3 regions of the Paenibacillus sp. NPDC056722 genome follow, and region 2 is predicted to be linked to each of the others. Evidence: riboswitches for the same ligand, from Rfam matches in the RefSeq annotation. Region 2 holds a riboswitch; each other region holds the start of a gene.

The links. Region 2 has a riboswitch for cyclic di-AMP ahead of ACFRAM_RS27525 (C40 family peptidase). Riboswitches for the same ligand answer to the same signal wherever they lie in the genome.
Region 1: another riboswitch for cyclic di-AMP. It lies ahead of ACFRAM_RS21745 (TrkH family potassium uptake protein); the one in region 2 lies ahead of ACFRAM_RS27525 (C40 family peptidase).
Region 3: another riboswitch for cyclic di-AMP. It lies ahead of ACFRAM_RS00570 (APC family permease); the one in region 2 lies ahead of ACFRAM_RS27525 (C40 family peptidase).

The regions. Positions count from the first base shown of each region.
Region 1 covers NZ_JBHTYV010000010.1:144,367-154,498, forward strand. Annotated here, with positions in the region: gene ACFRAM_RS21715 (response regulator) at 1-1,528, shown strand, start outside; gene ACFRAM_RS21720 (cache domain-containing sensor histidine kinase) at 1,534-3,336, shown strand; gene ACFRAM_RS21725 (CPBP family glutamic-type intramembrane protease) at 3,417-5,096, opposite strand; gene ACFRAM_RS21730 (hypothetical protein) at 5,234-6,781, opposite strand; gene ACFRAM_RS21735 (ABC transporter ATP-binding protein) at 6,778-7,509, opposite strand; gene ACFRAM_RS21740 (GntR family transcriptional regulator) at 7,509-7,892, opposite strand; cyclic di-AMP (ydaO/yuaA leader) riboswitch at 8,161-8,333, shown strand; gene ACFRAM_RS21745 (TrkH family potassium uptake protein) at 8,426-9,784, shown strand; gene ACFRAM_RS21750 (potassium channel family protein) at 9,799-10,132, shown strand, end outside.
Region 2 covers NZ_JBHTYV010000021.1:23,794-33,925, forward strand. Annotated here, with positions in the region: gene ACFRAM_RS27515 (M1 family metallopeptidase) at 1-1,938, shown strand, start outside; gene ACFRAM_RS27520 (hypothetical protein) at 1,950-2,780, shown strand; cyclic di-AMP (ydaO/yuaA leader) riboswitch at 2,998-3,135, shown strand; gene ACFRAM_RS27525 (C40 family peptidase) at 3,139-3,621, shown strand; cyclic di-AMP (ydaO/yuaA leader) riboswitch at 4,003-4,144, shown strand; gene ACFRAM_RS27530 (C40 family peptidase) at 4,149-4,643, shown strand; gene ACFRAM_RS27535 (GNAT family N-acetyltransferase) at 4,841-5,326, shown strand; gene ACFRAM_RS27540 (c-type cytochrome) at 5,453-5,809, shown strand; gene ACFRAM_RS27545 (4a-hydroxytetrahydrobiopterin dehydratase) at 5,930-6,217, opposite strand; gene ACFRAM_RS27550 (hypothetical protein) at 6,439-6,732, opposite strand; gene motA (flagellar motor stator protein MotA) at 6,937-7,737, shown strand; gene motB (flagellar motor protein MotB) at 7,721-8,536, shown strand; gene rluF (23S rRNA pseudouridine(2604) synthase RluF) at 8,631-9,332, opposite strand; gene ACFRAM_RS27570 (ATP-binding protein) at 9,337-10,132, opposite strand, start outside.
Region 3 covers NZ_JBHTYV010000001.1:105,446-114,802, forward strand. Annotated here, with positions in the region: gene murB (UDP-N-acetylmuramate dehydrogenase) at 1-483, opposite strand, end outside; gene ACFRAM_RS00545 (NAD(P)H-dependent oxidoreductase) at 604-1,122, shown strand; gene ACFRAM_RS00550 (ABC transporter ATP-binding protein) at 1,265-2,071, opposite strand; gene ACFRAM_RS00555 (FecCD family ABC transporter permease) at 2,132-3,163, opposite strand; gene ACFRAM_RS00560 (FecCD family ABC transporter permease) at 3,160-4,227, opposite strand; gene ACFRAM_RS00565 (iron-hydroxamate ABC transporter substrate-binding protein) at 4,352-5,365, opposite strand; gene ACFRAM_RS00570 (APC family permease) at 5,831-7,648, opposite strand; cyclic di-AMP (ydaO/yuaA leader) riboswitch at 7,774-7,931, opposite strand; gene ACFRAM_RS00575 (disulfide oxidoreductase) at 8,146-8,592, opposite strand; gene ACFRAM_RS00580 (DsbA family protein) at 8,594-9,349, opposite strand.

The DNA of each region.
Region 1 (10,132 bases), on a different contig from region 2:
GGGGCTTCGCTGTCTTATTCCCTGGAATGACCTTGGGATCGAGGTAGTGTGTAGCGAGAACAAGGCGCTTGCTGCGCTTCAATTTATAGAAAATCATGATATTGATTTGCTGATCACCGACATTAAAATGCCGGTGATTTCTGGCATTGAGCTGTCACGCAAAGCACTGGAGAAGAATCCAGGCATCAAAACGGTTTTCATCAGTGGTTATCAGGATTTCCATTATGCCAAGCAGGCGCTTGATCTCAAGGCGCATGGCTATATTCTGAAGCCGGTTGATGATGAAGAGATCGTGGCGGTTCTGAAGACGGCGACAGCAGAACTGGACAGTGAACGCGTCAAACGAAGTGAAGATACCAGTGCCATGACCTCGTTTGAGTTCATCAAGAACGATGTGCTGAGACATTTGCTGGAGGGCACGATCGATCAGGAGACTCTTGGTGCTTTTCTGGCTCGGTATCCTATGGATTTAGTATTTACAAGCGCTTACGCGGTGCTGATTGAGGCCGACGATGTGTTGTCGCGGATCGGCGACAATCCAGAATCCGGAAATGCCGCTCTGGACGATCTCTATGGATATATTGCCAGCCGGCTGGAGGCTGCGGGCACTGGTAAAATATGCCGTTTGAACCGCTCGCAGATTGGGCTGATCTACACAACGGAGTCAGACCTGCTGGAACTGCAGTTGCAAAAGCTGGTACAAGAGGTGCGTGAGCAGACCTCGTTTACGATAACTGTAAGCTATGGAAGTCAAGCGAATTCCCTGGAAGAGCTTCCGGTGTCTTTTTCCCAAGCTAAGACCTTTATGAACGGGAAGATGTTCATCGGCAAGAACCGGGTCATCCACCCGGTGATGAATAAAGCAGGAATGACCAAGGATATTAAGGATTTGAGCGTTGTGCTGGAAGCCATGTTTGGAGCGATGGCTGGATACAGACTGATTGATATTTGCGACTGTATTGATGAGCTATTCGACGTGGCCGCTGATTTTGAGCATCCAGTCAAGGTATACCACTTCTCTATTCACATTGCGACCCGGCTTGAAGCTTATCTGGGAACATTGAATGAGACCTATGAGAGTCTGCTTGGATGGGGCATTCAGCAAATGGATGTCATTCATAATTTGGAAACTGTGGAGGACATCAAACGCTGGCTTCGCAATACGCTGTTCCAGATTTCGGAGATTCTGTTTATGAAGAAACAGCATAAGAACCGGCGTTTAATGGAGCACATTGAACAATATATCAAGGAGAAGCTGTCCGATAACTTGACGCTGCGCGAGGTGGCTAACCATTTTGCCTATTCTCCGAATCACCTGGGCGTGATGTTCAAGGAGCATATGGGAGAGAGCTTCAATGAATATCTGGTTCGTATCCGTATGGAAAAGGCGATTACCCTGCTGGATCAGCACCAGTACAAGATTTATGAGGTGGCCGAGATGGTGGGCTACAAGAATATTGCCTATTTCAGCAGACAATTCCGTGAATTCTTCAACATTACCGCAGCAGATTACAGAAAGCAGAGTTGATCTTCATGCAGAGACGCTTTCCTTCCACTTATATGCCTTTGGGCTACAAGCTGTTGATATCCTATTTGCTGCTGGTGCTGACTCCGGTCATAGGCATCGGCAGTTATGCGTACATCTCATCCGTAAATACGATTGCAGAGCATACTAGAAGCAGTCTCGAAGTTACGGTGAAGCAGGTAGGCAATAACGTCGATTATCGTCTGAAGGACCTGATTCGCAGCTCGGATGAGATTTACGCAGATCAGACGTTGTCACGTTATTTGACCGGCTATCATTCCGGGTGGGAAAAATACAATATTATGTCCCAGTACATTCTGCCCAAATTGGAGAATGCCGCAAGCTTACCCAATCAGGAAGTGAAGTTGTCTCTGTATGTGGACAACCCGAATGTTAGCGAGTATTACTACCTTAGCGAGTATTACTATAATGATAACAGTACCGTAAATACGGGACAGGGAGGGCGCAAGTATTCTCTCTTTCACAGCGAGCGGATTCAGAATGCACCGTGGTATCAATCACTGGATCTGCATTTTGGCTCGGCGGAGTGGAAGCAGGTGGATAAGGACAGAGAAACGGGTAGCATATCTTACCTGAGACCACTGATCAATTACGATACCCTGCAACTGAGCGGCCTGATTAAGATGACGGTGAATATGAAGTATATTTTCTCCGACGTAGATACTGGACATCTGGGCGAGGACAGCATCCTCTTTATTGTAGATGATAAGGATCATCTGCTGTTCTCCAGCTCGAAGAATCAGATGGACCCGGCGATGCTGTCTGGCGCTGCCAATGGGGATATCGTCAAACCTGAATCTTTCATGGAGATTAAGACGCCAATTGATAACATGTCGGCGAGCATAGTAGCCTGGGTCCCGTATTCTTCATTGAAAAAGAACTCTGAACAAGTGCGTAATGTGACGATATGGATCTGCGTATTGATTCTGGCGCTACTGTTCGTGATCAGCATTATTATGTCCCAGTATTTCTCACGGCGGTTCATGAAGCTGACTGCTTCTCTGAAGTCCTTCCAGGAAGGGAACTTCCACAAGCGGATGCCGATTCAGGGGAACGATGAATTTTCAGAGATTGGTAGTGCCTTCAATGATATGGCGTCGACGATTCAGCGGTTGATTGATGAAGTGTATATCAGTAATCTGGAGAAGAAGGAAACGGAGCTGCAGGTGCTTCATTCCCAGATGAATCCGCATTTTCTGTATAACACCTTCTCGTCCATCAGCCGGATGGCGAAGCTGGGGGAAATTGATAAGCTGCATGAGATCGTAAGGGCTTTGGCGAGATTCTACCGTCTTTCTCTGCATCGCGGAGATATGATTATTCCGATTGAGCAGGAGATTCAGATTGTGGAATCCTATCTGGAGATTCAGAAGATCAAGAATGCTGACCGCATCAACGTGACTTATGAGATTGCGCCGGAAGTGATGGAATACGAGACGGTGAAGTTTATTCTGCAGCCGTTTGTGGAAAATGCGCTCGAACATGCCTGGTACGATGATGAGATTTCGATTATCATCCGTGCGTATCCTGAGGGCGAGGATATCTGCTTCGAAGTTGAAGATAATGGACTTGGTATGAAAGAAGAAATCATTGAACTGGTGCTGGACCCGACAGACAAGGGAATTGGCTATGGCATCCGCAATGTGGATCAGCGCATCAAGCTGCAGTACGGCAAGGAATACGGTGTAATTATCAATAGCTCACTAGGTGAGGGAACGGTCATCCGAATTCGTTTTCCTTCCCGTCTGCCAGGCAAGGATACGAAGGGCGAACAAGGCTTGACGATGTAATCCAAGCGATGACATCCATCTGTACATGTAAAAGGGATGCTCCAAAGGCCGGTGAACGGCCTTTGGAGCATCCCTTTCTTTTATATCACTGGATTGACGACTTCAGGATCTCCCGGAGTCTTGGATCGGTTAAACAGGTAGACGATATAAGCGACCAGGAATGGCATCACAATGGCAAAGATGCCTGCCCACACATTAACACTTTCCTTCATGAAGATCAGCGTCACACCCATCAGAATGCTGTCAAACACGACATGGCTGAACATGACGGCAATGAAGCCATAGCGCAGGAAAATGTAGCTGAACAGCAGTCCGATCACAGTCAGCTCAATCGGGCGCGAAGAGATCGGATAGATCGGGTACAGCGTATGCCCGAAAGCCCAGATGAGGGTTGTAATCAGGCTGGCAATTAATGTGCTGCGCACGATTTTCTTCAACATACGAATACCGAACAGGCGGTAGATAGCTTCCTCAGACAGGCCTGCGAGCCAGGCTATGACCGGCAGCAGCCAAGCGTACCTCATATTATAAGGCGACTGGCTGGCATCGGTTGTGGACCAATTGTGCAGGGTCAATGACAGGAGGATGAACATCAGCGTTTGAACCCCAAGCAGGACAAAGGCCCAGACGTACCCGGCACGAATGCTGTCCAGTACATATTGGCCGTATCCCGGCTCTTTGGCACGGGGCCATGGATTCATCCCCTCTTCTTTACGCCAGAGGCCGTCTCCGCCGACCAGTGAGAAGTAGAGCAGGGAAGACATAAGCAGGCTGTAAAGCGCATAAATCACGAACATCACAATGGCCGTAACCCGTGCCTCCACATTATCGCCGGAGGTCTCCGGCAGCATGTTGTACGTAGTGGCCATCATAATCAGGAAATGAACCGTGCTGAGGAAGAGGCCGCGCTTAAAAGAAGTATGGCTCCGCTTCAGAATGCTGTAGATCAAGGCCAGCACGCCCAGAGCGATGGTCGGCAGGCCATAGCCGTACAGGGTCATTTTCGTAGCCAATGACTTCTGGCTGTCTACGTACGAAGTATGCCAGCCTGGCGCTGTAAATCCGGGCTTGAAGGAGGAAACATCTCCTCCATCAAAAGTAAATTGATACTGCAGGCGTGATTCTCCTACAGTGACCGAGCTGTCTGTGTACGTCAGCCCGGAACTGCCGCTGCTACCCGGCTCAATTTGCAGCTTGGCAGGATTAACGCCCCATTCCTTCAGCCAGGGACGGGCCAGCTGCTCCTTCTGTGCTAAGGACAGTGGCGTTTCTTCCTCGCTCGCGGCAATGGAATGAGCACCGCTGCGCGAATTGCCGCCCGGAACGGCTGCCCCGCGGGCAAAGCTGACCGCCTGCCCGGTATACATATTAAGATTCACGGTCAGAAGAGTACCATTCTGGCCTGCAGGTGTGAAGGCCGCATGATAAACATCGTAGGGATAACGCTGGTCCAGTTTCTTTTTACTATAGTCCTCCAGCAGTTTCTCCCGCGACATATAGCCGAAGAAGGAAGATTCGGACTGGTAGGTGATGTTCCATTCTCCGTCCGAGACGGCATAGCCCAGTTTCTCTGCCGCGAACGCTGCGGCGTTACTCCGTGCCACGTCTTTACTGATTACCGCGGTGTTTCCTTCAGGTACACCTCCGAGTAAGGAAGGGAACACTTGGAACATAATGAACAGGGCAATGCCGATGATGCCCGAAATAATAAGCCCTTTGGAGAGAGGACGCTGCTTAAGGGGCTGGCCGACGGGATTCATATAACGCCTCCTTTTGGGTGAACTCATATATTATGGCACTACTTGCAATACGGTACAAATGAGAGCAAACCAGTTATTTTGCTTGTCTACAATCTTCTAACAAGTATTCTTACGCAGAGGGGCCTGTTTTTATGACTCTAATGTTTCTTTCGGATGACCGTTTCATTGCTTTGAGCGATAACGAGGTGTAGATATCTGGCCCCGAGAGGGAGGCAGGCCGCGGCAAGCGGCAATCCGATCAAGGTTACCCATCCAAGCAGCAGCCAATTCGGCGTCTGTCCGATTTGTATATTTTCCGGGAGAAAGGTATTATTCACAATCGTTTGTTGAAGCGCAATGATCATATACAGCGGGAAGATTAGTCCGATCAGTATCTTTGATTTCATCAGATAATAGCTGATTTGCAGCAGGCAGAGGGATAGGATGAGCATCAGTGCTGATGTTAAGAAGATGTATGCAAACCAATGCAGATAATCAGTAACGGATGCGAAATTGGTTCTTCCTCCTGCGAGAGCTGCCCCGATTCCAGCCAGAGTGGCTATGCTCAGCATCAGATGTAGGCGAAGGACGGTGACCCCTGTTGCGACGATACTAGATGTTATAAGCAGCAGTCTAGGATGGGGAAAAGAGAGGCGCCAATTCAGCTGCTTGTGCTCCACCCCGCTCTTGCACATGATCCATATGGAAGCTACCAGCACAGGCAAGATAAATTGCATCTTGGTCAGAGTCAGTACAAACTGATCGTCTTCGGGGAACAGGTAGAACAAGATAAACGCCCCAGCAAGTACGACTCCCTTGATCACCTTAATGGGTAGTAATCCTTCGAAATACTGCAGACGGCTGAGCTCCAGTTGATACAGTGCCTGGAATCCGGAAGAACGCCGGTACGACTTTATAGTGTTCTGCTCTTTAACAATCGGAAGCTGTACGGCCAGGAAATTATATCGGATCTCACTCATTCTTTCGAGACCAGCCTTGGCAATCCAATGGATCAGCATGTAGCCCAGAGGCCAGCCAATCAGTAGAATTCCTACCGTATACAGCAGAATATAGGTCGGATTTAGGTATTGTATTTGCTCACCGTTCAAAGCAGTGGAGTTCAAGTAGGTGGCCAAAGCCATCAATGGCGACAGCCATAATAATGAAAAGGGAACGAACAGCAGCATTTTCCAGCCCATAAGAATGGTTCCTGCCAGCAATCCGCATACGATGGCGAGCGGAAAGATCGAAACCATAAAGAGTGCATGAGCGACTACTGTCAGGATGAGCTCTTTGAACAGAAGGTGCTCATAGTGTCCTGTCAGGTTGAAGAGTACATACAGTCCGATATTAGCAGCTATAACGATGGAAGCAAGATACAATCCATGCTTAAACAGGCTGATCGCCTTGGCATACAGCAGTAGCTTGCGGGGGTGCGGGAAATTCAGAATCCACTCCCGGCTACTATGGACTGTAAACAACAGCATATCGACTGAAGCAAGATACATAATGATCCCTACCATAAGAAAGGTGCCTGCTGTAAAAGGAGCTTGCAGGGAAGGCTGTCTGCCATGAAAGAGATACCATCCGATACCCAAGAGCAGAGCGAATAGGGATACAGTAATCCCTAAAAAAGATTTTTGGCCCCACTTAAACGGATTATAGCGGCTGTACTCCAGATCTGTTAACGCTCTAAGCGCTGTCATGCGAACACTTCCCTGTAACGGGATTCAACGGAATGACCGGACTGACGGAGCCGTTCCACATCCTCAATACCTTGTATCCGTCCGTTACCGATTAGAATTAGGCGGTCAAACAGTAGCTCCATTTCCCGGATATCATGTGTAGCAATCAAAAAGGTACGCTCACCATCAGCCATCTCGCCCACAACTGTGGATGCAATTTCCTCTCTGGAAATGAGGTCCACGCCAGTGAAGGGCTCATCGAGTATGACTAACGGAGCTTTGCGGGACAGGCAGGTCAGCAGTTGCAGTCTGGCTTCTTCCCCGCGGGATAAGGTTGAGATACGGGATTCCCTCTTAACGGAAAGCTGACCCATTAGTTGTTCTGCCTTCACATTGTCCCAATCGGGATATATGCCTTCAGCAAAGTGAAGCCAGCGCCCTACAGTCAGCCATCCAGGCAGGCTGCTGCGGTCCGGCAACAGGGATAACTGTCCTAGGCGGTCTACGCCGGCAGGTTCGCCGAAAATCTTCACAGAGCCGGAGTCTGGTGTAGCCAGTCCGGTGATCAGGCGTAATAGGGTAGACTTGCCCGCACCGTTAGGACCGAGCAGTCCAGTGATACTGCCTTGGGGAATATGGAAGCTAACGTCGTCCAAAATTGTTTTTTTCCTCGTGCGGAGCGTCAGGTTCTGACATTGCACGGCTGCCTTGAGTTCTGGCAGTGATGAAATATCTTTATTCGTACGCATCAAGATTCCTCCTTATCAAATTGCAGCATCTGCTCTGCTGACAGCCCCAGGCTGGCACCCGCAGCTTTAAATTGCCGCACGGCCTCCAGGATCATTTCCTTGCGAGCCTCCCCGATGACATCCTGTTCCCTCGTAACAAAGGTACCCTGTCCACGATAGGTGACAATCAGGCCCATTCGCTCCAGCTCCTGATAAGTTCTTGCAGCTGTAGTCGGATTCACGCCTCGGTCGGCTGCCAAATCCCTCACGGATGGCAGACGCGAGCCAAGCGGGATGAGACCGGTAACAATCCGGCCCCGGATGGCTTCGACGAATTGTTCATAGATGGGACGCGAGGGATTGATCTGAAATTGCTGCGGCAGCAGCTCCAAAGATTCTTCCATGACTTCCCCCTAGTAGGAATAATGTGTATGGGTATAGGTCATACACTTGTTGTGTGTAGTGTATCATTCCTCACCATACAATTTCAAGGTTAAAAGTTCTAGATATTCATGAAACCGTGAAAAACGATGCAATTACAGGAAAGTCACGGAAAAGGAATGAGAACAGGGTCTCCTGTGTTCCCGGTCACTCTTTAAGACATTATTTTATCCAAATATACTTAATAGTGTCTTTGTGATGTCAGGACAGAACGTATATAATTTGAATGCAATTAGATATAAGCCGAATTTCAATTGAAAACGGGGGAACCATATGAAGTGAAGGGTGCATACAGCGTAAGTTTGCGCCGATCTTCAGGGGTGAATTTCGTTCCGGGAACGAATAGGGCACTGCAGCTGCCCGAATCCGTCAGCTAACCTCGTAGGCTTCAGAACACTGCAGGAACCAAGGGGAGAGGCATTGGTGTTCCAGTGCTTTTTTTGTTTGGCATTCTAATGATATACAACGTCAATTTATTATAGTGAGAGGTGAGGATTTGGCTTCGCCATTCCCCAGGTTGAACCGTTTTACAATATTGAAGCTTTCCCCGCCTCAGACGCTGGTACTCGGTTTTGCGGCGATCATTTTGATTGGTACGCTGCTGCTGATGCTTCCGGTTGCCAGTCGGACGGGACATTCATTGAACTTTATAGATGCGCTATTTACAGCAACTTCTGCTACCTGTGTTACGGGGCTGGTAGTTGTGGACACCGGCACGTATTTTTCCCTTTTTGGGCAGACCGTCATTATGATCCTGATTCAGGTTGGCGGCCTGGGCTTCATGACGATGGCAACACTCTTTGCTCTGGTGTTAAAGCGGAAAATATCGCTGCGCGACCGACTTATTCTGCAGGAGGCCATGAACCAGAACTCGATGGAAGGCATTGTACGGCTCATCCGTCGGGTGCTGATCTATTCACTCATGATCGAGGGGAGTGCGGCACTGCTGCTGTCGATACGCTGGGCGTTTGATATGCCGCTCGGCAAGGCGATTTACTTTGGACTGTTCCATTCCATTTCCATGTTCAACAATGCAGGTTTTGACCTGTTCGGCCATTACCGCAGCCTGATGGGATATGTCAATGATCCTGTAGTGAATCTGATTGTCATGTTCCTGATTGTCACCGGTGGGCTTGGGTTTATCGTAATTGCCGATATCGTCGATTACCGGCGCAAGCGCAGGTTGTCGCTGCACAGCAAGGTGGTATTATCCACAACCGCAGCGCTGATTCTGGCGGGCACGCTCGTGATTTTTGTATTTGAATTTACGAATCCGCGGAGCATGGGCTCCCTGAACATTGGCGGCAAAATACTGGCTGCATTCTTCCAGTCCGTTACACCGCGTACGGCCGGGGCCAATACACTGGATATTTCCGGGCTACGCCAGGCTACGCAATTTTTTATCGTGATTCTAATGTTTATCGGTGCTTCTCCCGGTTCTACCGGGGGCGGGATCAAAACAACGACCTTTACGCTCATGATCGGCGCTGTAATCTCCATGCTGCGTGGGCGTGAGGATATAGTATTCTTCCGTTACCGGCTGGCACAGGAGCGGGTGTTCAAAGCACTGACCATCACCTTGCTCGCTCTGCTATTGATTGTCACTGTATCTATGGTGCTCTCGACGACGGAGGGACGCGACTTTTTGGAGATTTTGTTCGAGACGACTTCGGCTTTCGCGACCGTGGGGCTGAGCATGGGGTTGACGCCGGAGCTGTCGTTAGTCGGCAAAATCCTCATCTGTCTCACTATGTTCGCTGGCAGGCTGGGACTATTGACGCTGGCCTATGCACTTGGCCCAAAACAGGGCAAACCATTGTATCAGTATCCGGAAGGCAAAATGATTATTGGATAAGGAGTTATCGGGAGATGAAACCACAGCAATTTGTAGTAATTGGGCTGGGACGGTTCGGTTCAAGCTTGGCGCTTGAGCTGATGGATATGGGCTATGAGGTGCTCGGAGTGGACCATCTGGAAGAACGGGTGGAGGAGATGAGCGACAAGCTCACCCATGCGGTGATGGCGGATGCCACAGACGAGGGCATTTTGCGTTCGCTCGGTGTCCGAAATTTTGACTGTGGTATTGTAGCCATTGGCGATAATATGGAGCGTAGTATTCTGACAGCCATTCTGCTGAAGGAGCTTGGTGTCAAGCAGGTGGTGGCCAAGGCTATATCTATTCTTCATGGACGCGCCTTGACCA
Region 2 (10,132 bases):
TTGTGGAGCTACCCAGGTGCAAGCCCTGCCTTGGCAGGCATGTCTGCCCAAAAAGCGGCCAAGTCCCCCGCTGTCTCGCCCGGAAAGGGCAACGCGCAGCAGGCATTCCCGGAGAGCGCACCCGTTCCCGTGTCCGAGGCGCTGAGTCAAAGAGTCGCCGAGTACCATATCGACGTGAAGCTTGAACCGGAGACAGCCACATTAAAAGGCGCAGAGACAGTAACTTGGAACCATCCCGGCCGTAAGCCGGTAAGCGATCTTTATTTTCATCTCTATCCCAATGCCTTTGAATCCCGCAATACGACTTTTATGAAAGAATCCGGCGGTGAGCTGCGAAGTGACAAGATGCCCGACAATGGGTTCGGCAGCATGATCCTGACGGATGTGCGAACCTCAGAAGGCACTTCTCTCATCCAGAGAGTGCAGTATGTTCAACCCGATGACGGAAATATCAATGACCGCACATTGGTGAAGTTACATCTGCCTGAACCCGTAAACGGCGGGGAAAGTGTAACCCTCAAGCTGCAATTTGAGGTCAAGCTACCCAAAGTATTCGCCCGGATGGGGATCGCGGGAAACTTCGTTATGGCCGGACAATGGTTTCCCAAGATTAGCGTCTATGAACCCGCCGGAACCCGCGGAGTAACCCAGGAAGGCTGGAATCTGCATCAGTACCACGGGACATCAGAATTCTACAGCGATTTTGGCATATACAATGTGACGATAGCTGTGCCTCCTGAGTATACCGTGGCTGCCACCGGATTCCCGGTGAAGACCGCTAAACTAAAGCAGAATCAGAAAATTTATCAATTCTACGCTGACGACGTCCATGATTTTGCCTGGGCTGCCTCTCCTGATTTTGTGGTCACCGAAGAGGCCTTCTCCACGCCGGAAGTTCCTGGTGTGCGAATCAAGCTATACCTGGACCCGCTGCATAAAGACCTCAAGGAGCGTTATTTCCAAGCTGCGAAGGCTGCCCTAAGCGCATTTAGTAAATGGTACGGGCCGTATCCTTATTCCACACTCTCAATAGTGGTTCCGCCCAAGGATGCCAACGGGGCTGGAGGAATGGAATACCCCACATTGATTACAGCCTTCGGTGCATCCGAGTCTTCTCCAGACACCTCATTGGAACGAACGGTGGTTCACGAAATAGGCCATCAATATTTCTATGGTATGTTAGCCAGCAACGAATTTGAGGAAGCCTGGTTGGATGAGAGCTTCACCTCCTATGCCGAAGACCGTCTAATGGAGCAAGAATACGGTGTGATGGCCAATCTGCCCATTCAAGCCAGCCTGGTGACCTCTCCTCAGGCCCTCACACTGGAAACCTGGAAATATAGCGGAGCAAATGCTTATACCCAGAATGTTTACCTCCGTGGCAAATTGGTGCTGAAAGACATCGAACGGCAGGTCGGCACTAAAACTATGGATACCATCCTGTCCACCTATGCGAATAAATACCGGTTCCGCCATCCCTCTACCCGTGATTTTCAGAAGGTCGTAGAGAACGTGACCAAGAAATCATGGCAGAACTATTTCGATCTTTATATCTATGACGGCGGAGCTCCTGATTTCTCGATCGACGATATCCAGATGCGTACCAAAGAAAATGCCGGCACCGGCCAAGGCTACGAATCCATCGTAAAGGTCAGCAACAGAGGTAGCCACTACGCGAATGTCCCCATTAAATTCACCTTCTCTGATGGCCACACCGTGGAGCGAGTCTGGAATGGGGACAACAAGAATACAGCGTTCCAGCTGATCTCCAGCTCCCCGCTATTGTCGGCAGAGATCGATCCCCAGCACACCCTTCTGCTGGAGAACAAACATATCAACAATTTCAGGCTGGCGGAGATCAAGCCGGATACCCTCTCCCGCTGGACGCTAACCTTGTCGAAACTGCTTGAAACTGTGCTTGGAACTCTGGTCTGGTGAGGTGGATGAGCTTGAAAACATCAATTATTCGCGGCTGGCAAAGTTTGAAGGAGCAAACTTATATTCTGATACTGCTATTCATCTACCGGCTGCTCTGGGGCTATTTTATGTATGGTTTAGTACGGGAGGCCGTAGTATCAGTCCTACTGCGGTATCCCGACCACAACGCGGGGGGCAGCGGTATGGCCAGGCTGCTGTTCTACATCGAGGGTCAGCATAGTCTTACCTCCGACCCTGACGTACAGCGCTGGCTATGCCTGCTGTTAGGGTTAACCTTGCTGCGACTGCTCATTTCCCCGTTCATTCGGGCGGGTCTGCTTCATGAGCTGCATCAGGAGCGCTCAGGAGAACGCGGTCTGTTCTTTTTCCCCGGCATGAAAAAGCATGGTCTGTCCGTGCTGATCTTCAGCCTGGTAGAGTGGCTACTCGCCCTCCTGCCCGTTTACTGGTTCGCACCCAAGATATATGCACTGCTGCTGTCGTCTTTAATGGACTATAAGCTGCTGCTGAACGGTGTTCCCTATATTCTGGCTTGGTGTGCCTATGTATATGTTATCCGCTTGCTGCTATTGTACATGCAGTTTGGTTATACAGCCGGAACTGGCATGTTCTCCTCCCTGCTAATCGCCCTACGGTGCCTTCTCACCGCGATAGGGGTATCAATCGTGATGGGAGCAGGCAGTCTGCTGCTCTTGGTGTTCTACGCCTTGGGGATTATTTACTTCCCTGGCTTGCCTGCACTCCTGATCCGCCAACTCCTTCCGCTCCCGTCCACACTCCTCAAATTGTGGGGCATTGCGGCTCAATATGACCTATGGAGAAGTAAAGCATTTCCACAATAAATCCGTCCCCTCAGGGCATATTAGAAGAGTCACTGTTCCTGGATAACAGGAGCCGCGACTCTTTTTTTGTCATCTTCAGCAGAGCGATTTGCAAAATGGTAACGGGTTTGATACAATGGCTTCTGTACTACTAGTAACAACTTTGTAATCTTTTGAAGGTATTTCTTAATATCTACGCTTATGTCATGTATGCAGTTGTCGATACGTCACACTTTAGGTGCATAAAACGCCGAATTCCTTGCACCGGGAAGTGGGGGAACCATATTTTGGGTGAATTGATCTCGTAAGAGAGGGATCATAGGGGACCTTCTACCGAACCCTTAAGCTAACCTCGCAGGCCTTGGAAGGAGTACATCTTTTGAACAGACAGAATTTTAAGAAAATCATTGTTACAGCCACACTAGGTTTGTCACTCGCCATCGGTATCGGAACCAATAGCGCTTCAGCAGACTCCAAAATGGACACGGTTATTACAAAAACCCTCGGAACCTCCTACAAAACTGGAGGAACAAGCACGGCCGGATTTGATTGTTCTGGATTCACTACATATGTATACAAAAGCATCGGCATTTCGTTGCCGCGCACATCCCAATCGCAATATAACGCAGGAACCTCCATCTCTCGCAGTCAAATGCGTCCAGGAGACCTCGTATTCTTCAACACACTCGGCAACGGTGTATCTCATGTCGGTATCTTCGTCGGCAATGGTAAATTTGCTCAATCCTCATCTTCCCACGGTGTCATTATTAGCTCACTGAGTGAGAAATACTGGGCTGATCGCTACATTGGTGCCAAACGAATCATGAGCACAACTGCTTATAAAGCGGTTGCCTACGACTAAACTAACCTCTAAAATACAATCATTCCATTTAACCTCATACCTATACTGTGCCCGGAGACTTGATTATCATCATAGTCAATTTCCGGGTTTTTCCTATTTTATAGTATACGTATACACCTCTTTGGAATAGATGAATCATATTTTGCGCCAAAAAACTCAATAAATTTTGGAAAATTTAGTTTGTCCTCTATTTTCAACGTTAATAGTGAGAATCCGCTCTTAAAATCCCATTTTTTGCGCACAAATATGCTATAAATGATTGCCAAGCGACGCTGTGTTTGTTACAATTAGCGCAGTGAGTTTTTAGTAACATTTTTGTAATTATTGAGTCACCTTTTTATAAGGTTTTGTCATGTATTCATATAGCAGTCTAATTCTAATCAACGGTATATGCCGAGTTCCCTAATCATTAGGGAAACGGGGGAACCACTTTGGGTGAATTGACCTCCTGTTTGAAGAGGGGTCATAGGGGACCTTCAACCGAACCCTTAAGCTAACCTCGTAGGCATTGGAAGGGGTTTACACTTTTGAAGAAGAAATTAGCAGCAGCAGTGCTTGGCTTTTCAATGATGCTTACCGCTATTGGAGCAGGAAGCGCTTTCGCCGATTCCAAGATGGATAAGGTGATTGACAAGGCTATCGGCACCAAGTACGTAGCTGGCGGCACGACTACAAGTGGATTTGATTGCTCTGGTTTTACAATGTATGTCTTCAACAAGATCGGTATTGACCTACCACACCAATCCGGTTCCCAATATCAGATGGGCTCCACGGTGTCCCGTGATGAACTTAGAGCGGGCGACCTGGTATTCTTCAATACCAGTGGCAAAGGAATCTCCCATGTTGGCGTTTATGTTGGCGAAGGCAAATTCGCCCATGCTTCATCTTCTCGTGGTGTAACGATCAGCTCGCTGAGTGAAAGCTATTATGTTAGTCGTTATGTGGGTGCTAAACGCGTGATGAGCACGGATGCTTATCAGGCGCTTGCGACGGATGCTCAAGATTTTGACGATGTACAATAATTTATAAGTCATAAGCCAGTCCTTTTCCCGATTTTATCGAAATCTGGAGAAGGGCTTTTTTGTCGTTTCTGTTACTCTTCATTACCCCTCCTGAAATTCACCAAACAACATTTTCCTGACTTTCTGCGCCTGATCTTATGCTTTTTGTATATAATTAAATTATAGAGCTTTATCCTGTGGAAAGGAGGTCTCACCCGATGATTCATTTACCTGTTACGTTCCATGTGGTACCCATGGAGACCAGCCATGCCGAAGACATCTGCCAATGGAGCTATGAGCCTCCTTACAATATATATGGCTGGATGCCCTGGCAACAGATGGAGGAGCTCGGCATTGAGTTTGGCGATGCCCGGCTGCGCAGTGAGCAGTATGTGTCTGTGCTGAACGATGAAGGCGATCTCTGTGGCTTCGCACAGCTATTCCCGATGGAGGGTGTGGTGCGTCTGGGGATTGGTATGCGTCCAGAGCTTTGTGGTCACGGAATGGGCCAACACTTTGTCCGTGCCATCGTCCAAGCTGCAGTTCTACGCTACCCTGAGCGGGAAATCGATTTGGAGGTACTAACCTGGAATCAGCGGGCCATTCGGACTTATCAAAAAAGTGGTTTTACGATTACTGACACTTACGAACGAATGACACCCACTGGAAGTAAACCATTTTATTGTATGGTCTATGAGAAATGATGCTTTGTTAAAGGAAGTTTAGAGAAGTATCGCATAGTCGTTCATTTTTTTGCCACAAATGCTATGATAACGCTTCACCTTCCGCTATAATGTAGGGAGCAGCTTACATAGAAGGGACGATTGGGGATGCAAAAATGGATCATGAGCGGATTGTTTTTTGCCGCCTGTGCCTTTGCGGTAGTTCTAATGTTCACACTTCCAGGTAAAGAAGAGGTAGCGGAACAGAACAAGCCTACTATGCCTGAAATTCAGCTTGATGCCGCCAAGGCAGAAGCGACTGTGAAAGCCAATTGTATCACCTGCCATGGCGATCAGCTTCAGGGCGGGATAGGACCTAGCTTGAAAAACGAAGGTGGCCAGCATGACGCTGCCGGGATTTACAGTATAGTAACCAAAGGACGGGGCCAAATGCCTTCCTTCAAGGAAAAGCTGGCGCCGGAGGAAATTGCGAACGTGGCCACATGGCTGGCTGAGAAGAAGTAGAGCTTCATTAGAGAGACAACACAAATACGCCCGTGTCAGGATCTACATCCTGCGACACGGGCTTTTTCGCATGTATGAGTATTCTTTTACCATTGCTATGTTAAAGGACTATACGACTGACTAGCGGGCCTTCTCGAAGGCTTCATTAAACTCTTGTGCACCACGAATGTCCAACGGCGTAATTCCGCCCTCTTCATGTGTCGTCAGGCGAAGCGTGACCGCTTTATAATCAATCGTAATATGCGGATGGTGGTCAAAAGCCTCCGCAATGGCGGCCACCGCATCGACGAAGGCTATTCCCTTCATATAATCGCTGAACATATATTTGCGTGTAATCGTATTTTTCACCAGCTTCCAGCCTTCCAGCTTGCCGATCTGCTCGATCAGTTCTTCCTCTGTAAGTAGCACATTATTACCTCCCTTACCTTATTAGTAGCAAAGTTCCGATCGCCTTGCCTCTTTGCTTGTTTAAACAAAACATCCCTTAGCTTCTGAGGTCCAAGGGATGTGCCAGGATAAAGACAATTTTCGGTTTAATTGTATTCTTCAATCCCGGTAAATAGTACTCCGCTCCGTCAATTTTACCACGGGCGGCAGACTGCGGCAAATTCCGCTCACCTGTATTCCTATTAAACCAGAACAACAGAGGCCAAGTCCTCATCGCCGAGCAAAATATTGATCCGGTGTGTATCCTTGTCGTAAATCACAACCCCGCTCCCCACTTCAATGACCGGTTCATTGCCCAGTGCATAGAACAGATCCTCGGCAAGCGCTTCCCATACCTCAAGCTTCGACTCCTGTGGCAGCTCCTGCCATTCCTCCGGGTCCATTTCAAAAAATAAAAATCCGTCGGTAATACGTGAGGCTGCTTCTGTCAATTCGTTCAGGATTTCTGCATAATCTCTGCCATGTTTAACGCCCATGTGTATCACTCCGTTTTCTTCACTGATGAATAATAACTTACCTTATCCATTATAGCCGAAAAAATGACTTCACAAAAAAGGGAATGATGTCGATAAATAAGAATATAAGTTATTCCGTTTGGGTTAAGATGCCCTGCCGCGCTTCAAGGATGATTAACGCGGCTAAGTCGGATCACTTCTTAAATCTCATGGACGAGGTGCATAATGGAAATCTCAACAATAATCGGTCTAGTCTTTGGTCTGGTCTCTGTTCTTTTCGGGATGGTGCTGAAAGGCGCTCCCATCCAAAGTTTGGCCACTCCCGCTGCATACTTAATTATTTTATTGGGTACCGCCGCTTCAATCTTTATGGCTTTTCCATTTTCAGAAATCAAAAAGGTACCTAGCTTGTTCAAAATGATCTTTGTTAAAAAGAAAATGGTCAGCAAAGCGGAACTAATTACTACATTTATGGAATGGGCATCCATCACACGCCGCGAAGGTCTGCTGGCTTTGGAGTCCAAGGTTGATGAAATAGAGGATGGTTTCCTCCGGAACGGGATGCGGATGATTATCGATGGCAACGATCAGGAATTCGTTCGCGATGTACTTATGGAGGATATCCGTGCTACTGAAGATCGTCATAAAGCCGGTGCACTGATCTTCTCCCAGGCCGGTATGTACGCGCCTACGCTTGGGGTACTCGGAGCCGTAATCGGGCTTATCGCTGCACTTGCCGATATGACCGAGATGGAAAAGCTCGCTCATGCGATCGGCGGAGCGTTTATTGCTACCGTACTCGGTATTTTCACAGGGTATGTGCTGTGGCACCCGATTGCCAACAAGCTCAAACGGCTCTCCAAGCAAGAGATTGATGTCCGCCTAATGATGGTAGAAGGTCTGCTGTCCATTCAATCCGGGGTCTCCACCATTGCGATTAATCAGAAGCTGGCAGTCTTCCTAACACCTACGGAACGCGTCAAGCTGCTGGAGAAGGAGGCCGGTTCGAGTGAGCAAAAAGACTAGACACGAGGAACATGAGGAGCATGCCGATGAATCCTGGCTGCTGCCGTATTCCGACCTCATGACCCTGCTTGTCGCCTTGTTCCTCGTTATGTATGCCATGAGCGCCACCGATGCCAAGAAGTTCGAAGAGATGGCCCAGGCCTTCAGTTCCGTTCTGAACGGCGGAACCGGCGTGCTGACAGAACGGGCAGCAACCCCATCCGAGAGTAATCTGGACCAGGGTAAGAGCGATAAGATGAACAATGTCATCTCTAAGAATACGGGAGAAGCAGAAATGGCCAAGCTGCGCCAGAAGGAACAGGAAGATCTTGAGAAGCTCAAGAAGCAATTCGATCAATATATCAAGAACAATGGACTGACCGATCTGCTCAGCACCAAGCTGAACCAGTCCCAGCTTATGATTACCATCAGCGACAATGCCCTGTTCGCTTCCGGGCAGGCTGTAGTCAAGGATGAATCCAGACAGCTGGCTAAGTCCATCTCAACAATGTTACAGCAATTCCCCGACTACGATGTAGTCGTTCAGGGACATACGGACAATATCCCGATCTCCAACACTAGCTATTCTTCCAACTGGGATCTCAGTGTGGATCGGGCCTTGCACTTCATGAAGATTCTGCTGCTTAACCCTAATCTCGATCCAAAGAAATTCAGTCCGATCGGATACGGTGAATACCATCCTATCGCGGATAACTCCACACCTGTAGGGCGTGCGAAGAACCGCCGGGTTGAAGTCTCCATCATTCGGAAGTATCAGGAGTTCAAGCAATTCACAGGGATTCCTCCATCCGATAATTAGCTATCCGTCGTGGGCAAGTAAAGAGCGGCTCCTAAAGGTAAACCTTAGGAGCCGCTCTTATTTGTTGTTATTCTTTTATAAGGTACTGCTGAGCCTACAGCAATTCATAATTCAACATGGCTCCTAGCTCAGTTCTTTCGTTAGGCGACAGATCACGCCATTGTCCGACCGGTAAACTGCCCAAATTGATATTCATAATACGGATGCGCTGAAGACGTCTGACCTCATAACCGAAAGCGCTACACATACGGCGAATCTGCCGGTTCTTACCTTCAGTCAAAATAATCCGGAAGACCCGCTCCGTGATGCGTGTAACGGTACAAGGCAGCGTCTTCTCCCCCAGAATCTTCACACCGCTCGACATCCCTGTAATAAAGGATGGTGTGATCGGCCGATCGACAGTCACTATATATTCCTTCTCATGGCGACCCTCTGAACGCAATATCTTGTTAACGATATCTCCGTCGTTAGTCAGCAGAATCAAGCCTTCCGAATCTTTATCAAGCCGCCCGATCGGAAAGATCCGCTCAGAGTGCCCTACAAAATCAACAATGTTGCCTTTAATATGCTCCTCTGTTGTAGAGGTGATGCCTACTGGCTTGTTCAATGCGATGTACACGATAGTATTGCCCGTCTCCAGCAAATTCCCATCAATCCGTACTTCATCACCCTGCTCAGCCTGACTGCCAAGCACTGCTTGTTCTCCGTTGATCGTTACTCTGCCGCTTTCAACTAGCTTGTCAGCTTCACGGCGTGAGCAGTAGCCTGTCTCACTGATGAATTTATTGATTCTCACCTTGCTATTCACTCCGTTCTTCATTCATGCTCTTGCGGGGGATAACAGCTTCCGCAGCAGGCATAGTAATTGTAACCTTAGCGCCGCTGCCTACCTCACTTGCTATCTCCATACTGCCCTTATGCGCCTGTATAATACGCTGGCTAACCATAAGTCCCAATCCTGTACCGGTTTCTTTATTGGTGAAAAATGGTTCTCCCAGCTTAGGCAGTATGTCTTCTGGAATTCCTTCACCTTCGTCCGTAATCACAATGACTACGCTTTGATCAGCGATATACTGTTCCAGTGTGATTGTGCCGCCTTGCGGCATGGCCTCGATGGCATTCTTGACAATATTGATAAAGACCTGCTTCAACTGATTCTCCTCACAATGAACCGTTGCGGGCTCATCGGAGAACCTGGCTACGAATTCAATGTCAAACAGATGGGCCTGACTATCCAACAGGGAAATGACATCACTGAGGATAAACCGGACATCCTTCTGTTGAAAGTGAACCGCTTGCGGCTTGGACAGAATCAGAAACTCGCTGACAATAAGATTGATCCGCTCCAGTTCGGACAGCATCAGCTCAATATGTAGCGGGATTAGGACCTTCTTCTCCTGCTGCAGCTGCAGGAAGCCCCGCAGCGTGGTCAACGGGTTGCGGATCTCATGCGCTACCCCTGCCGCAAGCTGACCGACCGTAGTCAGCTTCTCTGAGCGTCTCAGCAGTTCTTCCATCCGGTTCCGCTCAGTCATATCACGTGAGACGTGGACAAAGGACAGCGGATTGCCTTCCTCATCCCGGATCACCGAGGTA
Region 3 (9,357 bases), on a different contig from region 2:
GCCAGCCATGTTCAAGACAACGGCGCTGTGGAGTACATCCTTGACCTCACCACCATAGGCTCCTGCGTTCATGTAAAGAGCGCCCCCTACTGTACCAGGGATACCACAAGCAAATTCCAGGCCCGCCAATTCCTGATCCAGCGCATAACGCGATACATCAATGATTTTGGCGCCACACTCTGCATACAACAGTCCATCCCGCACTTCCATGCCCGTCAGGTCTGAGGTTTGTAGCACAATACCGCGTACTCCTCCGTCGCGGATAATGACATTAGAGCCATTGCCAAGTACCGTCAGCGGAATACGCTGTTCACTCGCATATGTAACAATTTTCTGAATTTCTTCATAAGTAGCGGGAGCTGCCAGAATATCTGCCCGTCCCCCCATTTTGGTGAATACCCGGTCCTTTAATTCTTCATGACTTTTAACGACGCCTGCTGTGACAATGGCTTGCAGATCGTCCTGAACTTTGCTGATATTCATATTGCATACCCCTTTGATGGAATAGAAATAAACCCGCTTGACGGGAGTTAAACTTGTAACTATAATGATTACAGGTCAAACATTAAAAATTAATTTTTATTATGGAAAGGAAGTTAACTCATGTCAACTTTAGTTATCGTCGCGCACCCCAACCTTGAACAATCCAAGATCAATAAATACTGGCAGGAATACCTCGAGGCCAATACTGATGTTACCGTACACAATCTTTATGAGACTTACCCTTCAGAGGTTATCGATGTAGAGCGTGAACAGAAGCTGGTGGAACAGCATGACCGCATCGTGCTTCAATATCCCTTCTATTGGTACAGCACACCGCCACTTTTGAAAAAATGGTTCGATTCCGTGCTTACCTACGGCTGGGCTTATGGCGAGAACGGCAACAAGCTGCATGGCAAGGAATTGCAGATTGCATTGTCCACCGGCGGTCCTAAGGAAGCTTATACCCCAACCGGCTATAACAAATTCAGCCTGGAAGAGCTGCTTAGACCCATTGAAGCTACTTCCAATCTCATTGGCACAAAACTGCAGCCTTACTTCATTCTCAGTGGCGCAATGACCATCACAGATGAAGAAATTCATGCTTCTGCAATACAATATGCCAAGCTTATCACTACCTAAGAATCAAGGATAGATGATCAGGCAACCACAACTTTAACAACGAACAGGCTCCCTTGTCAATGACGGGAGCCTGTTCTTCTATACATATATTGATATTATGGATAATTTTATGACGATATAACCAATTTCCCTTGATGGCTTGCTACAGTCCAACAGCTTTGTAAGCTGCAAGCTCATATGGGAGACACAGCGGCACGCCCGTGCGCGGATCAGGCACGATATCGCACTCGATTCCGAATACTTCACGCAAGACCGGTGTGGTCATTACCTCGGCAGGTGCACCTTCACTAATCACTGTGCCGGACTTGATCGCCACCATATGCTGCGCGTAACGGGAAGCATGGTTCAAGTCATGGACTACCATGATGATGGTACGGCCCTTCTCTTCATTCAGCTTTTGCAGCAATTGCAGCACTTCCAGTTGATGCGCCATATCAAGGAACGTTGTAGGTTCATCCAAGAACAGAATATCCGTCTCTTGCGCCAATGCCATAGCAATCCAAGCACGCTGACGTTGTCCCCCGGAGAGACGATCAATCGGGCGGTCATGGAAGTCCGACATCCCCGTCTCAGCGATCGCATTAGAGATAATTTGGCGGTCTTCCGGTGTTAATGTACCGAAGCCCTTCTGATGGGGATAACGACCGTAACTTACCAATTCCGCTACAGTAAGTCCGTCTGGTGCTGTTGGGTTCTGTGGCAAAATCGCTAACTGACGGGCCACTTCTTTGGTCGAGAGGTTATGAATGGATTTGCCATCCAGCATTACACTGCCGCTCTTCGGCTTCATGATCCGGGCCATCGTCTTCAGAATCGTCGACTTTCCGGAGCCGTTAGCCCCGACAAGCGCCGTAATTTTCCCTGTTGGAAGCGTCAGGTTCAATCCCTTAACTATAGTAGCTTCCGAGTACCCGATGCTTAGCTGTTCTGTATTCAAACGTTCTGACATGATCTTCACTCCCTGTAGTTTTTCGGGGTATGCCCGTTAATATTGGATTTGTAGAATAAATTAAGCTCTTGATTTGGCGAGCAAATATAAAAAATAGGGTGCGCCGATTACAGCCACTACGACGCCTGCCGGCACTTCCGCCGGCTGCATGATCCAGCGGCCGATGGTATCGGCGGCCAGTAGCAGTAGTCCGCCTGTAAGGGCAGCGGCCGGCAGCAGCACCTGATGCCGCGGCCCCACCAGCCTGCGGGCCAGATGGGGTGCAATCAGACCAACGAAACCGATGCCGCCGCTGACAGCGACGCAGGAGCCTGCAAGGGCTACCGCAGCCGCGAGCAGCAGCAAGCGTTCACGCTCCACTGGAGCGCCAAGCCCGGTGGACATCTGGTCGCCCAGATTCATTACATTCAGCACTCGGGCTTTATAGAACGCGAACGGCAGAAGAACGACAATCCACGGCAGCAGCGCCAGTACAAAGCGCCAATCGCCACCCCAGATCTTCCCGGCCATCCAGGTGGCCACGAATTGATAATTCTTGGGATCAAGTCTCAGCGCCAACACAATCTGGTAAGCGTTGATGCCTGCGGCAACCGCGATCCCGATCAGCACAAGCCTTGCCGGGGACAGCCCTTCCCGGCGAAAAGCCAGGATGTAGATTAGCGCGGCTGTAAGACCGGCGCCCAGCAAGGCTAGCAGCGGAAGCACGTAGATCGGCGCCGCCGTTGTAGCTGGAAAGAAAGAAATAAACAAGATGACCGCAAAACCAGCACCTGCGGTGATCCCTAAGGTAGAAGGTTCAGCTAATGCATTGCGCGACAAGCTTTGCAGTATACAGCCGGAGACTGCAAAGCCCGCCCCAACTAGCAGCGAAATCACGATACGAGGCAACCGGAAATCAAACAGGATTAGCTTCTGTTGATGATTTCCTTGTCCGCGGATCGTATGCAGAACCTCCAGCGGTGAGAGACGCATAAAGCCTGTATTCATGCTGATGACGAACACAGTGGCGATAAGAAAACCGAGCAGTGACAGAACCGTGATGTTCCTTGTTCGTCTCTGCTTCTCATAAGTACTGAGGATGGGCTTACTCATGACAGCGCCCCCTTCCGTCTGCTCGCCAGATAAATAAAGAACGGTACACCAAGCAGCGAGATTAGAGCGCCGATCGGCGTCTCATAAGGTGCATTCAGGAGTCTGGCTCCAATATCTGCAAAGATCAGCAGCAGACTGCCGAGTACAGCTGAACAAGGAATGACCCAGCGGTAATCAATGCCAACCAGGTAACGTGTAATATGAGGAATCAGCAGACCGACAAAAGCAATCGGACCTACAGCCGAAACCGCTGTTCCGGCAAGCACCACAACTGTGAGCATGCCTCCGGCCTGCACCAGCCTTGTATTTTGTCCAAGTCCTGCTGCCACCTCGCTGCCGAGGCTAAGCAGTGTAATGGAACGAGACATCATCATTGCCACGATAAGGGCAACGAGGATTGGCGGTGCCATAATCTTAAGCTGACCCCATGTCGTTCCGGCGACCCCGCCGGCCAGCCAGAACGTTAGATCCTGAGACAGGTGGAACAGGATCGCTACTCCCTGGCTGACAGCGAGCAAGAGCGCACTTACTGCAGCTCCGGCAAGTGTAAGACGAATGGGTGTTAATCCATTGCGGGAGAGGGAGCCAATCCCGAACACAAGCAAGGCCGCTAACGCTGCGCCGATAAAACAAAACAGCATAATCAAAGTGAAAGGCATCGAAGGTGTAAAAGCAAACGCTAAGGCCAGCGCAGCTGTCGCTCCGGCATTCAGACCAAGCAGGCCTGAATCCGCTAACGGGTTACGGGTCATCCCCTGCATCATAGCTCCAGCTACGGCAAAGCAGGCTCCAACCAGTGCCCCGGCGAGGGAACGCGGGATGCGCAGCTCCCATATCACCTGATGCTGTCGTATGTCAGGATTAAAATGAAATACGGCTTCCCATACTGTCGATAGTTTAATATCCGCAGCGCCTACTGAGATCGAGAGCGCGAGTCCGAACAGAATACCTCCCAGCCCAATGATCAGAATGAGGATGGCCGCTGTCGGCCGCGAAGTAATGGGAAGATCAGATGTCCTTAACTTGGTGCTATTTATCGAATCTGAATCCTGGGATGAAACCATTCAATAACTTGTCTCCTTATTGAGTAATAACAAGAATCATTCTCATTATCGCAAATATATGAAGTATGTACAATATCCCGATAAAGAGATCTACAAAAATTGCAGTAGATCATTGAAAAACTTATTATTTAACGAGAAACTTCAATACATCGTCAATGGTTTTGGAATCTGCAGTAGCCCCGCTATACAACCAGGTGCTGTTGGAACTCAGCTCATAGACATGTCCCGCTTTGACTGCAGGGATACTTTTCCAGGTCGCGCTATTCAAAATTTCCGAGTTGTCCGATTGGTCACTGTTCACCAGGAAGATATGATCAGCTTTCAGTTCAGAGAGCTTCTCTAGAGAGATCGGATTCCACGTCGCTCTCTGATCTGCCGGAATTTCCGTCACCAGGTTTGGTGAAGCAAGTCCCAGATCCTTATACAACACTTCCCCACTGGCACGTGTCTCATCTACTAGGTAGAAATTCTTTTGCACCAGCCACAAAGCAGCAGCTGACTGTCCGCCGGCAACACTGGCAAGCTTCTCTTTAGCTTCTGCGGCTTTCTGATCATAATCTTTGATCGCTTGCGCGGCTTCTGCACCCTTGCCGAGCAAATCACCAATAGTCGTCAAGGCTTTGCGCCAGTCTTTGTTCACGGCATCGCCAAGCACATACGTAGGTGCGATTTTGTTATATTGATCATACAGGCCGTTCTGAACCGCAGATTCCGAATCCACGATGATAAGATCCGGCGCAAAGCTAGTCACCGCTTCAAGCGGAAGATCATAGCTGATTGTCGGAACCTCTTTTAATTCTGGAGACAGATACTCCTGTATTCCGTTTGGAACCGACCACTGTGCTACAGGTGTAACTCCTAGTGTAACGAGGTGATCTTCAAGATAGGAAGCAAGCACACGCTGCGGATTGGCTGGAATGCTGACCTGATGACCCATAGCATCTGTTACCGTCTTCGCTTCCCCTTGATTCGGAGCTGCAGTAGCTTGAGCAGAAGGAGCAGCCGTTGATCCAGCAGCGCTATTAGCCGCGTTCCCGGCATTGTTATTGCCACAAGCAGACAAGATCACCATGAGGGCCGCTAGACCCGCCATCGCCAGCTTTGTACTGCCTGATATATTTCTTTTTAATGCAAACATTCAAAATCCCCCTTGTATCTGCTTCCATTCCTATTCTATATAAGACGAACTTAAGATCCGAACGTAAGGCTCGGTCGTCACTTCGGTGGAATGTTTGGACTTCCGGCCGCTGTTGTCTCCAGATTTCATCTGAATAACCGCTTCTAGCGGTTGAAATCCGGACACCAGCTTAGGCTTCCGATGCGAGCTTTCCTTCGGAAAGCTTTTAGGCGAGCGCTTTCGCTCCTACAGTTCCAACCTTCCCCCTTCGTTCCTTCTCGCTTTTTGTTACTTTCTTTTGTTCGGCTTATATAGATCATTACCTCTTATCTTAACTCTTTTAAATGATATTGATTCTCATTATCTATGTCAACATAAATATTAAAAATTCTACAGGGTTCGCGCCTGTTTGACACAAACAAAACGAATGGAAATAAAAAAAGAAGCCGCATCGCGGCTTCTCTTCAATGTACAGCTACTTCTGAGCTATTTATTCAAATGATAAGGCACTGTGGCGACCACGACATCCTTCTGGTTCATTAAATAGGAACGAATCAAGAAACTGGTCTGGTTGTGCAATAGAGCCTGCCACCAATGCTTCGTAATAAATTGCGGAATCAGGATCGTAATGTGATCTGTCGAAGCGGTCTTCCACTCCACCGTATCGATGAACTTAAGCAGCGGGCGGAGAATACTGCGGTACCGGGAGCGCAGGACAATAAGCCGTACACCCGGATTCCATTCTTCCCACTTCTGCTCCATCCGGTGAATCTCCTCTTCATCAAAACCGACGTACACTGCAACCACGTTATCCGTTAACGACTTTGCGTAACTAAGCGAATGCAGAACGGCGCGAGTAACGCCAGCTACAGGCACAACCACGGTGCTTCCTTTAATAACTGGTTTATCTTTGTCGAGACAGATACGAAGCTGATCCGCTGTATTCATGTAGTGACCATGTATGCGGTAGAACACGAACATTACGATTGGCAGGAAGAGAAAGGCCATCCACACACTGGAGAATTTGGTGATGATGAAAATCAAGGTAATCGTTAATGTCGTCAGCATGCCGATTGTGTTGACAGCAAATTTACTTTTCCAGCCTGCCGGCTTCAATTTGTACCAGCGAACCATCATGCCCAGCTGAGACAATGTAAACGGAATGAACACACCGACAGCATACAGTGGAATCAGACCTTCTGTATTCCCGTGAAATGCGGCTACCAGTAGTGCAGACATCACACCGAGGAAAATAATCCCATTCGAGAAACCGAGCCGGTCTCCACGAACCATGAACGCATGCGGCATGTATTTGTCTTTGGCAAACATACAGGCGAGCAGCGGGAACGCTGAGTAAGCGGTATTGGCTGCCAGGAACAGAATGACAGCGGTAATCCCTTGAATGAAGAAATACAGCACGCCGCGTCCAAAGGTGGATTCCGTGATCTGGGATACGACGGTAGCTTTCTCATCGGGCACAATGCCATACCAGTAAGCCAGGACGGTTATACCTGTGAACATAATCCCTAGAATGAGGCCCATGGCCATTAGGGTTTTTGCCGCGTTTTTCTCAGCAGGCGCTTTAAAGTTCGGAATAGCATTGGATACAGCCTCAACCCCGGTCAAAGCCGAACAGCCAGAGCTAAAGGCCTTCAAGAGCAGGAACAAGCTGACATTGGATACCGCAGTCCCGATCTCGGGGACATGGGCATGCGCACCGCCCGTAGCATATTTTATAACCCCTGAAATAATCAAGACAAAAATGGAAATAACAAACAGGTATACTGGAACAGCAATGAAAGATGCGGATTCTGTTACACCGCGTAGATTAAGTATCGTTAGGATGATAATTACGGTAACTGCAATAAGAACGGTATGACCATGCAAGCTTGGAAAAGCCGATGTGATCGCATCTGTCCCTGCTGACGCACTTACGGCAACCGTCAAAATGTAATCCACGAGCAAAGAGCCCCCAGCCAAAAGCCCGGTCGGAACGCCTAGATTGTTCTTAGCTACGATATAAGCACCGCCGCCTTGTGGATAAGCAAAGATCGTCTGCCGGTATGATAAAATCAGAATCGCCAGCAGTCCCAATACGGCAAGTGCAATTGGCAGTGAGTACCAGATCGCAGTGAACCCCGCGGCGACCAGTACAATCAGGATTTGTTCCGTTCCGTAGGCTACAGACGAGAGCGCATCTGAAGACAGAACAGCCAGTGCTTTCACCTTGGATAACTTTTCATGATCGAGTTCGTTGGATTTCATCGGACGCCCGATCAAAAGTCGTTTTACTTTGCTTACCATTGTAGAAACAGTTCCTCTCTTTGTGAGTTGAATCGGTCATACCGTGCGCCGTTTTCACGGGTGGATTTCATAAATGCAGGCACAAAAACAAGCATACGGAAATGATCCGCATGCCTGGGGCATGGTCATTATCCCACTTTTGCTTACGAGGTTAGCTGGCGGATTCGGGCTGTGGTAGCCCTACGGTTCGGCCGTATAGGCCGCTTCCGATTCACCCCTTTGGCATCGTTATGCCAAGATTGGTTCCCCCGTTTTTCCTAGGAAAATTCAGCGCATATTCAACTTCTCACAAGGTCTAATATTAGTCTACAAAGTGCATCCAGTAAAGCGGTGAAAAAAATGAAAAAAGAATGAAAAAACATTCAAAACCCGCAAATTTTATATCGGGAACTGTCCGCTCTTTCATTCTCTTCTATTATCCCTTCGGCCCGTGTTTTTATAACATTTTGACGTTATTTGTGACGAATCAGCAGGGAATATTTTTTGGTTGTACTTGCTTATGCTTCTTCTGTTTCCTGCTCCAGCGGCTTACGGCCGAACCAGAGCAAAACCGTGATCAAGGCAAAGGCGATTAGCGCCATAAAAGGAATCGTGATAAAACCAAAATAATTCAAATAATCTTTGTTGCAAGGAACTCCCACTGTGCAGGGAATAATCTTGCTAAGAGCTGGAATTTTCTGTTCTGCGTAATGATACAGTGAAATGCTTCCCCCGATAATGCTCAGTGGCAGCACATAAGGAATAATGCGCTTGTCTCCCCGGTACGTGGCAATGCCTAGCAGAAATAGCTGGGGATACATAAAAATGCGCTGGAACCAGCAGAGCTTACAGGGCTCATACTTTAGAACCTCACTTAGATAAAGGCTGCCTGCCACGGCCACTACTGACACAAACCAGGCCAGATAAAGAGCGTTACGGCGGCAAAATAGGGAGAATTTACTCATTTCACTTGGCCTCCGCCGCTTTGGCTGCAGTATTCACTTCCGCCGAAATAGCGTCAAAGTTAAACGGCTCTGCGGATTTCACGCCATTAATGAAGATGGTTGGCGTATTATTAACCCCTGCGTCAGATGCTGTCTTGATGTCACGCTTCAATTCGTCATAATACGTACGTTCCTTGATGTCCTTGCGCAGCAGCTCCAGATCAATGTTCAGCTTCTCCTTCTCAGCTAAGCCAACAAGATAATCCTCAGTCGCCCACTTAGCATTTTCATCGCCTTGATTTGCATATACGGCATCAAAGAACTTCCAGAACTCATCCGCATTCTGATGGTAAATGGACAGGGCAGCAAGTGAAGCTGTTTCGGAATCAGGACCGATAAAGGCCATATTTACAAAATAAAAAGAGGCTTTTCCTGGCTCTACCAGCTCTTTCACGATTTGCGGTTTGATCAACCCCGTGAACTGGGCACAAGCGGGACATTTGAAGTCTCCAAATTCAACAATTTTGACCGGTGCATCCTCTTTACCCAGTCTCGGCAGCTCACTGTAATTGAAGCTCGTTGGCGCTGCAGTTGTGGTGGTGGAGGAAGTATCCTTCGCTGCCATCATAAATAGGACTACAAAAATAATGACTACAAAGACAATTGTACCGATAATAAACATTCTGTTCGTCTGTTTCTGTTTATCTTGCTTGGTGCGGTCTCTCTCCTGCTTGCTCAATTGAGAAGCCGCTGGACTCTTCTTCTTAGGTTTGCTCAAGGATCGGT